One region of the Streptomyces sp. NPDC058246 genome, then DNA from elsewhere that is predicted to be linked to it. Evidence: riboswitches for the same ligand, from Rfam matches in the RefSeq annotation. Region 1 holds a riboswitch; the other holds the start of a gene.
The links. A riboswitch is a leader RNA that binds a small molecule or an ion and turns the genes downstream of it on or off. The one in region 1 is predicted to bind glycine.

Region 1 (4,984 bases):
GGCAGCGTTGGCCTGGGCGCCCGAGTGCGGCTGCACGTTCGCGTGCTCGGCGCCGAAGAGCGCCTTGACGCGGTCGATGGCGATCTGCTCGACCACGTCGACGTGCTCGCAGCCGCCGTAGTAGCGGCGGCCCGGGTAGCCCTCGGCGTACTTGTTGGTCAGGACCGAGCCCTGGGCCTCCATGACCGCGACCGGAGCGAAGTTCTCCGAGGCGATCATCTCCAGGGTGGACTGCTGGCGGTGCAGCTCGGCGTCGACGGCGGCGGCGACGTCCGGGTCCAGTTCATGAAGGGGCGTGTTCAGAAGCGACATGCGGTGACTCCTCAGCCGGCGGTGAAAGCGACGTACTCGTCGGCGGAGAGCAGGTCGGCCGGCTCCTCCGTGACGCGCACCTTGAACAGCCAGCCGCCCTCGAAGGGCGCGGAGTTGACCAGGGCCGGGTCGTCCACGACGTCCTGGTTGATCTCCACGATCTCGCCGTCGACGGGGGCGTACAGGTCGCTGACCGACTTCGTCGACTCCAGCTCGCCGCAGGACTCGCCCGCGGTCACCGTGGAACCGACCTCAGGGAGCTGGGCGTAGACGACATCGCCGAGCGCGTTGGCCGCGAACTCGGTGATGCCGACCGTCGAGACGCCGTCCTCGGCGACCGACAGCCACTCGTGCTCCTTGCTGTAGCGCAGCTGCTGGGGGTTGCTCATGGCCTGAATTCTCCTGTACGCGGGGGAGTGCTGATGAATGGGGGACTGCTGAGCCTGCTGGTGAGCAGGGAAGACGCGCGCGGTGTCGCTTGTGGCTGCTTCCGCACCGCGCTCAGTCTCTACCGAGGACGCTGGTGGAAGGCGCTGCCTCCGACGCCGCCAAGGACCTACTTCCGGCGCTTGTAGAACGGCAGCGCCACGACCTCGTACAGCTCGTGGCTGCCCCGGATGTCCACACCGACCCCGGCCGTGCCCGGTGCGGCGTGCGCGGCGTCGACGTACGCCATCGCGATCGGCTTGCCCAGCGTCGGGGAGGGCGCGCCCGAGGTGATCTCGCCGATCACCTTGCCGTCGGCGACCACCGGGTACCCGGCGCGCGGGACCCGACGCCCCTCGGCGATCAGCCCGACGAGCACCCGCGGCGGGTTCTCGGCGGCGCGCTCGGCGGCGGCCTCCAGGGCGGTACGCCCCACGAAGTCGCCCTCCTTCTCGAACTTCACGACCCGCCCGAGCCCCGCGTCGAAGGGGGTGAGCGAGGTGGTCAGCTCATGCCCGTACAGCGGCATGCCCGCCTCCAGGCGCAGCGTGTCGCGGCAGGACAGACCGCAGGGGACGAGCCCGACCGGGGCGCCCGCGTCGGTCAGCGCCTGCCACAGCTTCTCGGCGTCACCCGGGGCGACGAACAGCTCGAAGCCGTCCTCGCCGGTGTAACCGGTGCGCGCGATCAGCGCCGGCACGCCGGCGACCGTGCCGGGCAGACCCGCGTAGTACTTGAGGCCGTCCAGGTCGGCGTCGGTGAGCGACTTGAGGATGCCGGGGGACTCGGGCCCCTGGACGGCGATCAGCGCGTACGCGTCACGGTCGTCGCGCACGGACGCGTCGAAGCCCTCGGCCCGCTCGGTCAGCGCGTCGAGGACCACCTGGGCGTTGGAGGCGTTGGCGACGACCATGTACTCGGTGTCGGCCAGCCGGTACACGATCAGGTCGTCGAGGATGCCGCCGTCCGCCTGGCAGATCATCGTGTAGCGGGCGCGGCCCACACCGACGGAGGCGATGTTGCCGACCAGCGCGTGGTTCAGGAGCGCGGCCGCCTGCGGGCCGGTGACCGTGATCTCGCCCATGTGCGAGAGGTCGAAGAGACCGGCCTTCGTACGGACGGCGAGGTGCTCGTCGCGCTCGGAGCCGTAGCGCAGGGGCATGTCCCAGCCTGCGAAGTCGGTCATCGTCGCGCCGAGCGAACGATGCAGGGCATCGAGCGCGGTGTGACGGGGTGCGTTGCTGCTCATCGGTGGGGCTCCCAAGGCATGACGGCGAGGTCGTTCCTCCCCATCTGTCATCGGAACCTGAGAGGTTCATCACGACCCCGCGAAACGGTGGTCCTGACTTGCACCTTGGGTGGAGCCACTGGTCAGCGGCCCGCTTTTCAGATGTGCCTCGCCCGCGCGGTAACGGGGCCTGAGAGATTCAAGGGAGGGACTTGCTCCTTCGGCGCCCCGGAGGTCACAAGGACTCCGGGAACTCTCCCGCGCGGATTCAAGCGGCCGGTATGCAGTTGGCGGGCTCATCATTGCACGCGCTGTCCGATCACGGCAGTCCGGATCTGTAACCGGCCTGTGGCAGTCCGAGTACGGAAACAGGAAGCACCGCGCATTACCTTCTCTTTACACTCGACGGGGATGGGGCTCCGGACCCAAGGGGAGGACGATCACGGTGAACAGGACCACGTCGTACGCCACGATCTCGGGCATCGCGCTGCCCAAGCAGCCCGGCGCCCGGGCCCGGGAGGCGTGCGGCCCCCTTCCGACGGCCGTCGTCCGCGACCTCAGGGAGCGCGCGGGACACAGCCCGCACGGGCTGCACTTCGGGGCCCTGGACCTCGTCGTGGTCACCGGACTGCCCGGCAGCGGCAAGTCGACCCTGATGCGCCGCGCCGCCACGGGCGTCCGCGTCGACTCCCAGGACACCCGCGACCGCTGGGACGGCCGGCTGGGCCGCCGGCTGCCCTACGCGGTCTACCGCCCTCTCGTCCGCCTCGCGCACTACGCGGGCCTGCGCCGCGCGCTGCGCGCCGGCACCGGAGTCGTCGTGCACGACTGCGGTACGCAGGCCTGGGTGCGCCGCTGGCTCGCCCGCGAGGCCCGGCGCCGGGGCGGCGCGCTGCACTTGCTGCTCCTCGACGTCACGCCGGGCACGGCGCTGGAGGGTCAGCGCGAGCGCGGCCGGGGCGTCTCGCGATACGCGTTCGCGCGCCACCGCGGCGCGGTCACGCGCCTGCTGCGCTCCGTCGAGAAGGGCGACCTCCCGGAGGGCTGCGGCTCGGCGGTCCTCATCGACCGGGAGGCGGCGGACGTGCTGCGCCGGATCGACTTCGGCTGAAGGTCCGTACGAGCCGACGACCGAAAGGTCGTACGAAACAGCCGTACGAGACGGTCGTACGAGCCCACTAACCTTGCCAGCCGGAACACCGGAGCACCCGAACAGCGGTTCACAGCAGGCGGTAGACAGATGGACTTCCCCGAATTCCCCGACATCCCGGCGTCGGCGCACCCGCATCCGCACCCGCACGGCGGATGGCCCGGCAACGAACTGGAGGAGGTGCTGTCGGCGTCGCTCGGCGTGCCCTCGGCCGGTGCCCGACTCGTCGAGGTCCTCGGCCGCAGCTTCGTCTGGGTGCCGCTGCCGAACGGCGGCGGTCCGCACAGCGGCCCGCTCGACCTGCCCACGCTGGAGATCGACGGCCAGGCGTACGTCCCCGTCTTCAGCTCCGAGGAGCAGTTCCGTCAGGTCACCGGCGGCCACATGTCGTACACCATCGCGCCCGCCGTCGAGTTCGCCCGCGGGCTGCCCCCGCAGGTCGGCATCGCGGTCAACCCGGACGGCGTGGTCGGCGTACCGCTGCCGCCGCTCGCCGTCGCCGAGTTGTGCCGGGCCGGGCGGACCCCGCTGGACGGGCCCGCGAGCGGCGGCCGGGTGCGGCTGTTCGAGCCCGACTGGCAGGAGGACCCGGTGGACTTCCTCTCCGCGGCCTCCGCCGAGTTCGCCGCCATCGGCGTCGTCCTGTCCGCCCGCCGTTGCCTCGCCACCATCGAGACCGCCGACCCCGTCATGTTCATCGGCGTCGAACTCTCCCAGTGGGAAGGCGACCTGCGCGTGCTCCCCATGGAGGCGCTGGGCCGCGCCCTGGGCCGGCTCCCGGTGAAGTGGCCGGTGAACCTGATCCTGCTCGACGTGGCCCAGGACCCGGTGGGCGAGTGGATGCGCGCCCAGGTGCGGCCCTTCTTCCAGCAGGGCCACTAGGAGCGCCCCGTCAGGGACGCGGGGCTGTGCCGTGTCCGGCTCCGCGCGTGGGCGCGAGAAACCGGGCCGGCCCGCGGCCACGAGACGACGGCAAGTCCCGGGCTCTTGCGCGGTTGCTGTCGGCGGCTCCACTTAAGCTGGTTTCATATCCGGGGCAACTTCACGAAGGGGCGGTACAGGTGAGCGCCAGCGGCACCGCTGCCGGGCAGGTCGAGCACATGCTGCGCCAGGTGACGCCCGGGCGTTACGACGCCTACGAGGCGCTCCTTCGCGCGCTCGCGACCCCGTCGTCCGGCCAGGTCTGGATGCTGCTCTGGCACGGCCAGGCCGGCTCCCCGGACGCGCAGTACGGGAACATGGAGGTGGACGGCTTCGGATACGCGCCCTGTGTCACCTCCGCCCAGGAGCTCTCGGCCAGCGGCTGGAACCGTTCGTACGAGGTCGTCGACGGCCTCGACGTAGCCCGCACCCTGTACCCCGACCACTTCGGCCTCTGGCTCAATCCGCACGCCCCGGGCGGTGGCCTCGGCATCCCGTGGCTGGATCTGCGCCGCCTCGCCACGGGCCTGGAGCGCCAGCCCGCGGGCCCGCTGCGGCTCTCCGAGCCGGGCATCGAGATTCCGCAGTTCTACGCCCTGCTCACGCAGAACGCGCACCGTACCCCGGCCGTGCGCTCACTGCGCCGCGCCTGGGTGCAGCCCGCGCTCGGGGCGCCCTATCTGGCCATCGGCCTTGATGTGTACGACACTTCGCCGCCCGCCGTCGACTCGGTGCGCGCGATGATGCAGCAGTCCATCGGGGCGGTCCCCGACGGGCTGCCCGTCTCGACCGTCGCGATGTCCGACGAGTACGACCCGGTGGCGCTGTGGCTGCGGGCCAACGCCCGGCCGTTCTACGACCGCGAGGCGCACGCGGCTCCCGCACAGGCTCCGATGGCGGGCGGCGGGTATGGGTATCCGCCGGCGCGTGGCACATACTGACCCAGC
Region 2 (4,984 bases), on a different contig from region 1:
GGGGCCCTGTCGCCGCTGGTGGAGCCCTTGAGCCTGGACGAGGCCTTCGTGGACCTGGAGGCGGGTGACACGGCCTGGGACGAGGCCTCGGCGCGGTTGACCGGGGCGAAGCTGCGCGCGGACATCCGGGCGGTCACGGGGCTGACGGGTTCGGTGGGGCTCGCCGCGTCCAAGATGCTCGCGAAGATCGCCTCGGAGCAGGCCAAGCCCGACGGTCTGGTGCTGATAGAGCCGGGCACCGAGCGCGCGCTGCTGGGACCGATGTCGGTGCGGACGCTGCCCGGCGTGGGGCCCGCCACCGGGGACCATCTGCGGCGGGCCGGCATCACCACGGTCGACGAGATCGCCGAGGCGGGCGAGGACGAGCTCGTACGGCTGCTGGGCAAGGCCCATGGGCACGCGCTGTACGCGATGGCGCTGGCCCACGACGAGCGGCCCGTGGTGGCCGAGCGGGAGACCAAGTCGGTGTCGGTCGAGGACACGTACGACGTGGACATCCACGACCGTGTGCGGGTCGGTCTGGAGGTGCAGAGACTCGCCGACCGGTGTGTGCAGCGGCTGCGCGGGGCCGGGCTGTCGGGGCGGACCATCGTCCTGAAGGTGCGCAGGTACGACTTCTCGACGCTGACCCGCTCCGAGACGCTTCGGGGGCCCACGGACGACCCGGCGGTCGTGCGGGAGGCGGCCGCGCGGCTCCTGGACGCGGTGGACACGACCGGTGGCGTACGGCTGCTGGGGGTCGGCGTGTCCGGGCTCGCCGACTACACGCAGGAGGACCTGTTCGCACAGGCGCAGGCGGCTGCCGGGGAGCTGGCGGCGCAGGAGCATGCCGCCGAACATACGGAGGAGGCGGCGGAGGAGTCCGCCGTGGAGCAACTGCCGCCCGCCGAGCGGCGCTGGCCCGCGGGCCACGACGTGCGGCACACCGAGTACGGGCACGGATGGGTGCAGGGCAGCGGGCTCGGGAGGGTCACCGTGCGGTTCGAGACGCCCTACTCCGAGCCAGGGCGCGTACGGACGTTCCGGACCGACGATCCACAGCTGGAGCTCGCGGATCCGCTGCCCCTGGTGGAGCGAAGACCGGAAGATCCGGGGCCCGGGGTTGCGGACCCTGGCCCTCAGATGTCCTCCGTGCCCGCGAGCCGGCCGAAGTCGCGGTCCGGTGGTGGCGCAGGAGGCGCCACGTCGAGGCCGTAGTGGTGGTAGAGCTGGAGTTCCTGTTCGGGGGAGAGGTGGCGTCCGACGCCGAAGTCGGGAGCGTCCTTGATCAGGGCTCGGTCGAAGGGGATGCGCAGCGTGCCCTCGACGAGTTCACTGGGCTCCAGGGGCACGAAGGCGTCCCTGCTGAACAGGCCTGTGCGTATGGCCGCCCACTCCGGGACGCCGGTCGCGTCGTCGAGGTAGACCTCGTCGATCGTGCCGATCTTGGTGCCATTACGGTCGAACGCCTTGCGGCCGATCAGGTTGCGCGGATCGATGTCGGTCTGCACGTGCCCTCCTCTTGGTCGCAAACTCATCCGTAAGCACTACAAAAGAGCACATTCAGGCGGGCGGCCACTCGAAGGCTCGGGCCTTGTCCTCGCTGGTAGGCTGACAGCGGCTGCTGACCCCGTGCGGGAGAGTCCTCCAGACTTCACCGGAGGCGCCGAAGGAGCAAATCCTCCCCGGAATCTCTCAGGCCCACGTACCGCACGGACGAGGTCACTCTGGAAAGCAGGGCGGGTGTCGATGGCCCCCGCTCTCACCGACGGTGAAAACCGGTTCGTCAGCGGACGGCCCGGTGAAGCTCTCAGGTTGAGATGACAGAGGGGGAGGCCGTCGGGGTACCCGTGCCGGGGTGCCCCTCGAAGGTCGCGTCAGACCAGGAGGCCTCCGCAATGACCGCCCATCGCATTCCGCTCGCCGAGCTCGAACAGGGAATCCCCTTCGAGCAGCGCCACATCGGGCCCGACTCCGAGGCGCGGGCCAAGATGCTCGCACAGGTCGGCTACGGCTCGCTCGACGAGCTGACCGCCGCCGCGGTGCCGGACGTCATCAAGAACGCCGAGGCGCTGGAGCTGCCGGGTGCGCGCACCGAGGCCGAGGTGCTGGCCGAGCTGCGCTCCCTCGCGGACCGCAACCAGGTGCTCGACTCGATGATCGGCCTCGGTTACTACGGCACGTTCACGCCGCCGGTGATCCTGCGCAATGTCATGGAGAACCCGGCCTGGTACACCGCGTACACGCCGTACCAGCCGGAGATCTCGCAGGGCCGTCTTGAGGCGCTGCTCAACTTCCAGACCGTGGTCGCCGAGCTGACCGGACTGCCGACCTCCGGTGCCTCGCTGCTCGACGAGGGCACGGCGGCCGCCGAGGCGATGGCGCTGTCCCGGCGCATGGGCAAGAACAAGAAGGGCCTGTTCCTGGTCGACGCGGACGCCCTGCCGCAGACCATCGCCGTCATAGAGACCCGTGCCGAGCCGACCGGCGTCGAGGTCGTCGTCGCCGACCTCGGCGAGGGCATTCCGGCCGAGATCGCCGAGCGCGAGATCAACGGCGTGCTGATCCAGTACCCGGGCGCCTCCGGTGCCGTCCGCGATCTCAAGCCGGTCATCGAGCGGGCGCACGAGCTCGGCGCGGTCGTCACCGTCGCCGCCGACCTGCTCGCCCTGACCCTGCTGACCTCGCCCGGCGAGCTCGGCGCCGACATCGCGGTCGGTACGACGCAGCGCTTCGGTGTGCCGATGGGCTTCGGCGGTCCGCACGCCGGTTACATGGCGGTGCGCGAGCAGTTCGCGCGCAGCCTGCCCGGCCGGCTGGTGGGCGTGTCCGTCGACGCGGACGGGCACAAGGCGTACCGCCTCGCCCTGCAGACGCGGGAGCAGCACATCCGTCGTGAGAAGGCGACCAGCAACATCTGTACGGCTCAGGTGCTGCTCGCCGTGATGGCCGGCATGTACGCCGTCTACCACGGTCCCGAGGGCCTGAAGACCATCGCCCGTCGTACCCACCGCTACGCCACGCTTCTCGCCGAGGGGCTGAAGGCGGGCGGAGTCGAGGTCGTGCACGGCGCGTACTTCGACACGCTGACCGTACGGATCCCGGGCCGCGCCGCCGAGATCGTGGCGGGCGCCCGCGACCAGGGCGTGAACTTCCACCTCGTGGACGCCGACCACGTGTCGCTCTCCTGCGACGAGACCACCACGCGGCGGCAGCTGGGCGCCGTGTGGACCGCCTTCGGTGTCCAGGGCGACGTCGAGGCGCTGGACGCGACCGCGCAGGACACCCTGCCGGCCGCGCTGCTGCGCACCGACGACTACCTCACGCACCCGGTCTTCCGGCAGCACCGCTCCGAGACCGCGATGCTGCGCTACCTGCGCAAGCTCTCCGACCGCGACTACGCGCTCGACCGCGGCATGATCCCGCTCGGCTCCTGCACGATGAAGCTCAACGCCACCACGGAGATGGAGCCGGTCACCTGGCCCGAATTCGGGCAGCTGCACCCCTTCGCGCCCGCCGAGCAGGCGCAGGGCTACCTCACGCTCATCCGTGAGCTGGAGGAGCGACTCGCCGAGGTCACCGGGTACGACAACGTGTCGCTGCAGCCCAACGCCGGTTCGCAGGGCGAGCTGGCCGGTCTGCTCGCCGTACGCGGCTACCACCGTGCCAACGGCGACGAGCAGCGCACCGTCTGCCTCATCCCGTCCTCCGCGCACGGCACGAACGCCGCGAGCGCCGTGATGGCCGGCATGAAGGTCGTGGTCGTGAAGACCGCGGACGACGGCGAGATCGACGTCGAGGACCTGCGCGCCAAGATCGAGCGGTACCGCGACGAGCTGTCCGTGCTGATGATCACGTACCCCTCGACGCACGGCGTGTTCGAGGAGCACGTGGCCGACATCTGCGCCCAGGTGCACGAGGCGGGCGGCCAGGTCTACGTCGACGGCGCCAACCTCAACGCGCTGGTGGGTCTCGCCAAGCCGGGCCACTTCGGCGGCGACGTCTCGCACCTGAACCTGCACAAGACGTTCTGCATCCCGCACGGCGGCGGCGGTCCGGGTGTCGGCCCGGTCGGTGTGCGCGCGCACCTGGCGCCGTATCTGCCGAACCACCCGCTGCAGCCCGCCGCCGGCCCCGAGACCGGTGTCGGCCCGATCTCGGCCGCTCCGTGGGGTTCCGCGGGCATCCTGCCCATCTCGTGGGCGTACGTCCGTCTCATGGGCGGCGAGGGTCTCAAGCGCGCCACGCAGGTCGCGGTGCTGTCGGCGAACTACATCGCCAAGCGCCTGGAGCCGCACTACCCGGTGCTCTACACCGGTCCCGGTGGCCTGGTCGCGCACGAGTGCATCATCGACCTGCGTCCGCTCACCAAGGCGACCGGCGTCACCGTCGACGACATCGCCAAGCGGCTGATCGACTACGGCTTCCACGCGCCGACGATGTCCTTCCCGGTGGCCGGCACGCTGATGATCGAGCCGACCGAGTCCGAGGACCTGGGCGAGCTCGACCGGTTCTGCGACGCGATGATCGCGATCCGCGCGGAGATCGAGAAGGTCGGCTCGGGCGAGTGGGTGGTGGACGACAACCCGCTGCGGGGCGCGCCGCACACCGCTGCCGCGCTCGGCGGGAAGTGGGAGCACGCGTACTCACGCGAGGAGGCCGTCTTCCCCGCCGGGGTGTCGGCCGCGGACAAGTACTGGCCGCCGGTGCGCCGGATCGACCAGGCGTACGGCGACCGGAACCTGGTCTGCTCCTGCCCGCCGCTGGACGCCTACGAGGACTGATCAGCGCACGGAACATGGACGCCTACGGGGAGTGATCACCCTCGGACATGCGTCGGGGCCGGTTCGGAGTCAATGTCTCCGGGCCGGCCCCTCGTGTGTCTGGGCGGCTTGTCCTGCCGCCCGGTTGTGCGGCTCAGGCGGCCGTCATCACGTGTTCGCTGCCCAGTGGACGGTGCGGGGCGATGATCTGGCCGTCCGGCAGGAGCTCACCGGTGTCCTCG

Region 2: it holds a riboswitch for glycine, as region 1 does, so the genes downstream of both, gcvP (aminomethyl-transferring glycine dehydrogenase) here and gcvT (glycine cleavage system aminomethyltransferase GcvT) in region 1, are expected to answer to the same signal.

What each region holds. Positions count from the first base shown of each region.
Region 1 is NZ_JBHVWZ010000026.1:8,335-13,318, forward strand. Features, by position in the region: gene glyA (serine hydroxymethyltransferase) at 1-312, opposite strand, end outside; gene gcvH (glycine cleavage system protein GcvH) at 324-701, opposite strand; gene gcvT (glycine cleavage system aminomethyltransferase GcvT) at 869-1,987, opposite strand; glycine riboswitch at 2,135-2,237, opposite strand; gene ACFVXA_RS30005 (AAA family ATPase) at 2,406-3,077, shown strand; gene ACFVXA_RS30010 (enhanced serine sensitivity protein SseB) at 3,207-3,998, shown strand; gene ACFVXA_RS30015 (enhanced serine sensitivity protein SseB C-terminal domain-containing protein) at 4,178-4,978, shown strand.
Region 2 is NZ_JBHVWZ010000024.1:9,346-14,329, forward strand. Features, by position in the region: gene ACFVXA_RS28695 (DNA polymerase IV) at 1-1,197, shown strand, start outside; gene ACFVXA_RS28700 (PRC-barrel domain-containing protein) at 1,119-1,490, opposite strand; glycine riboswitch at 1,605-1,700, shown strand; gene gcvP (aminomethyl-transferring glycine dehydrogenase) at 1,878-4,763, shown strand; gene ACFVXA_RS28710 (DUF5999 family protein) at 4,897-4,984, opposite strand, start outside.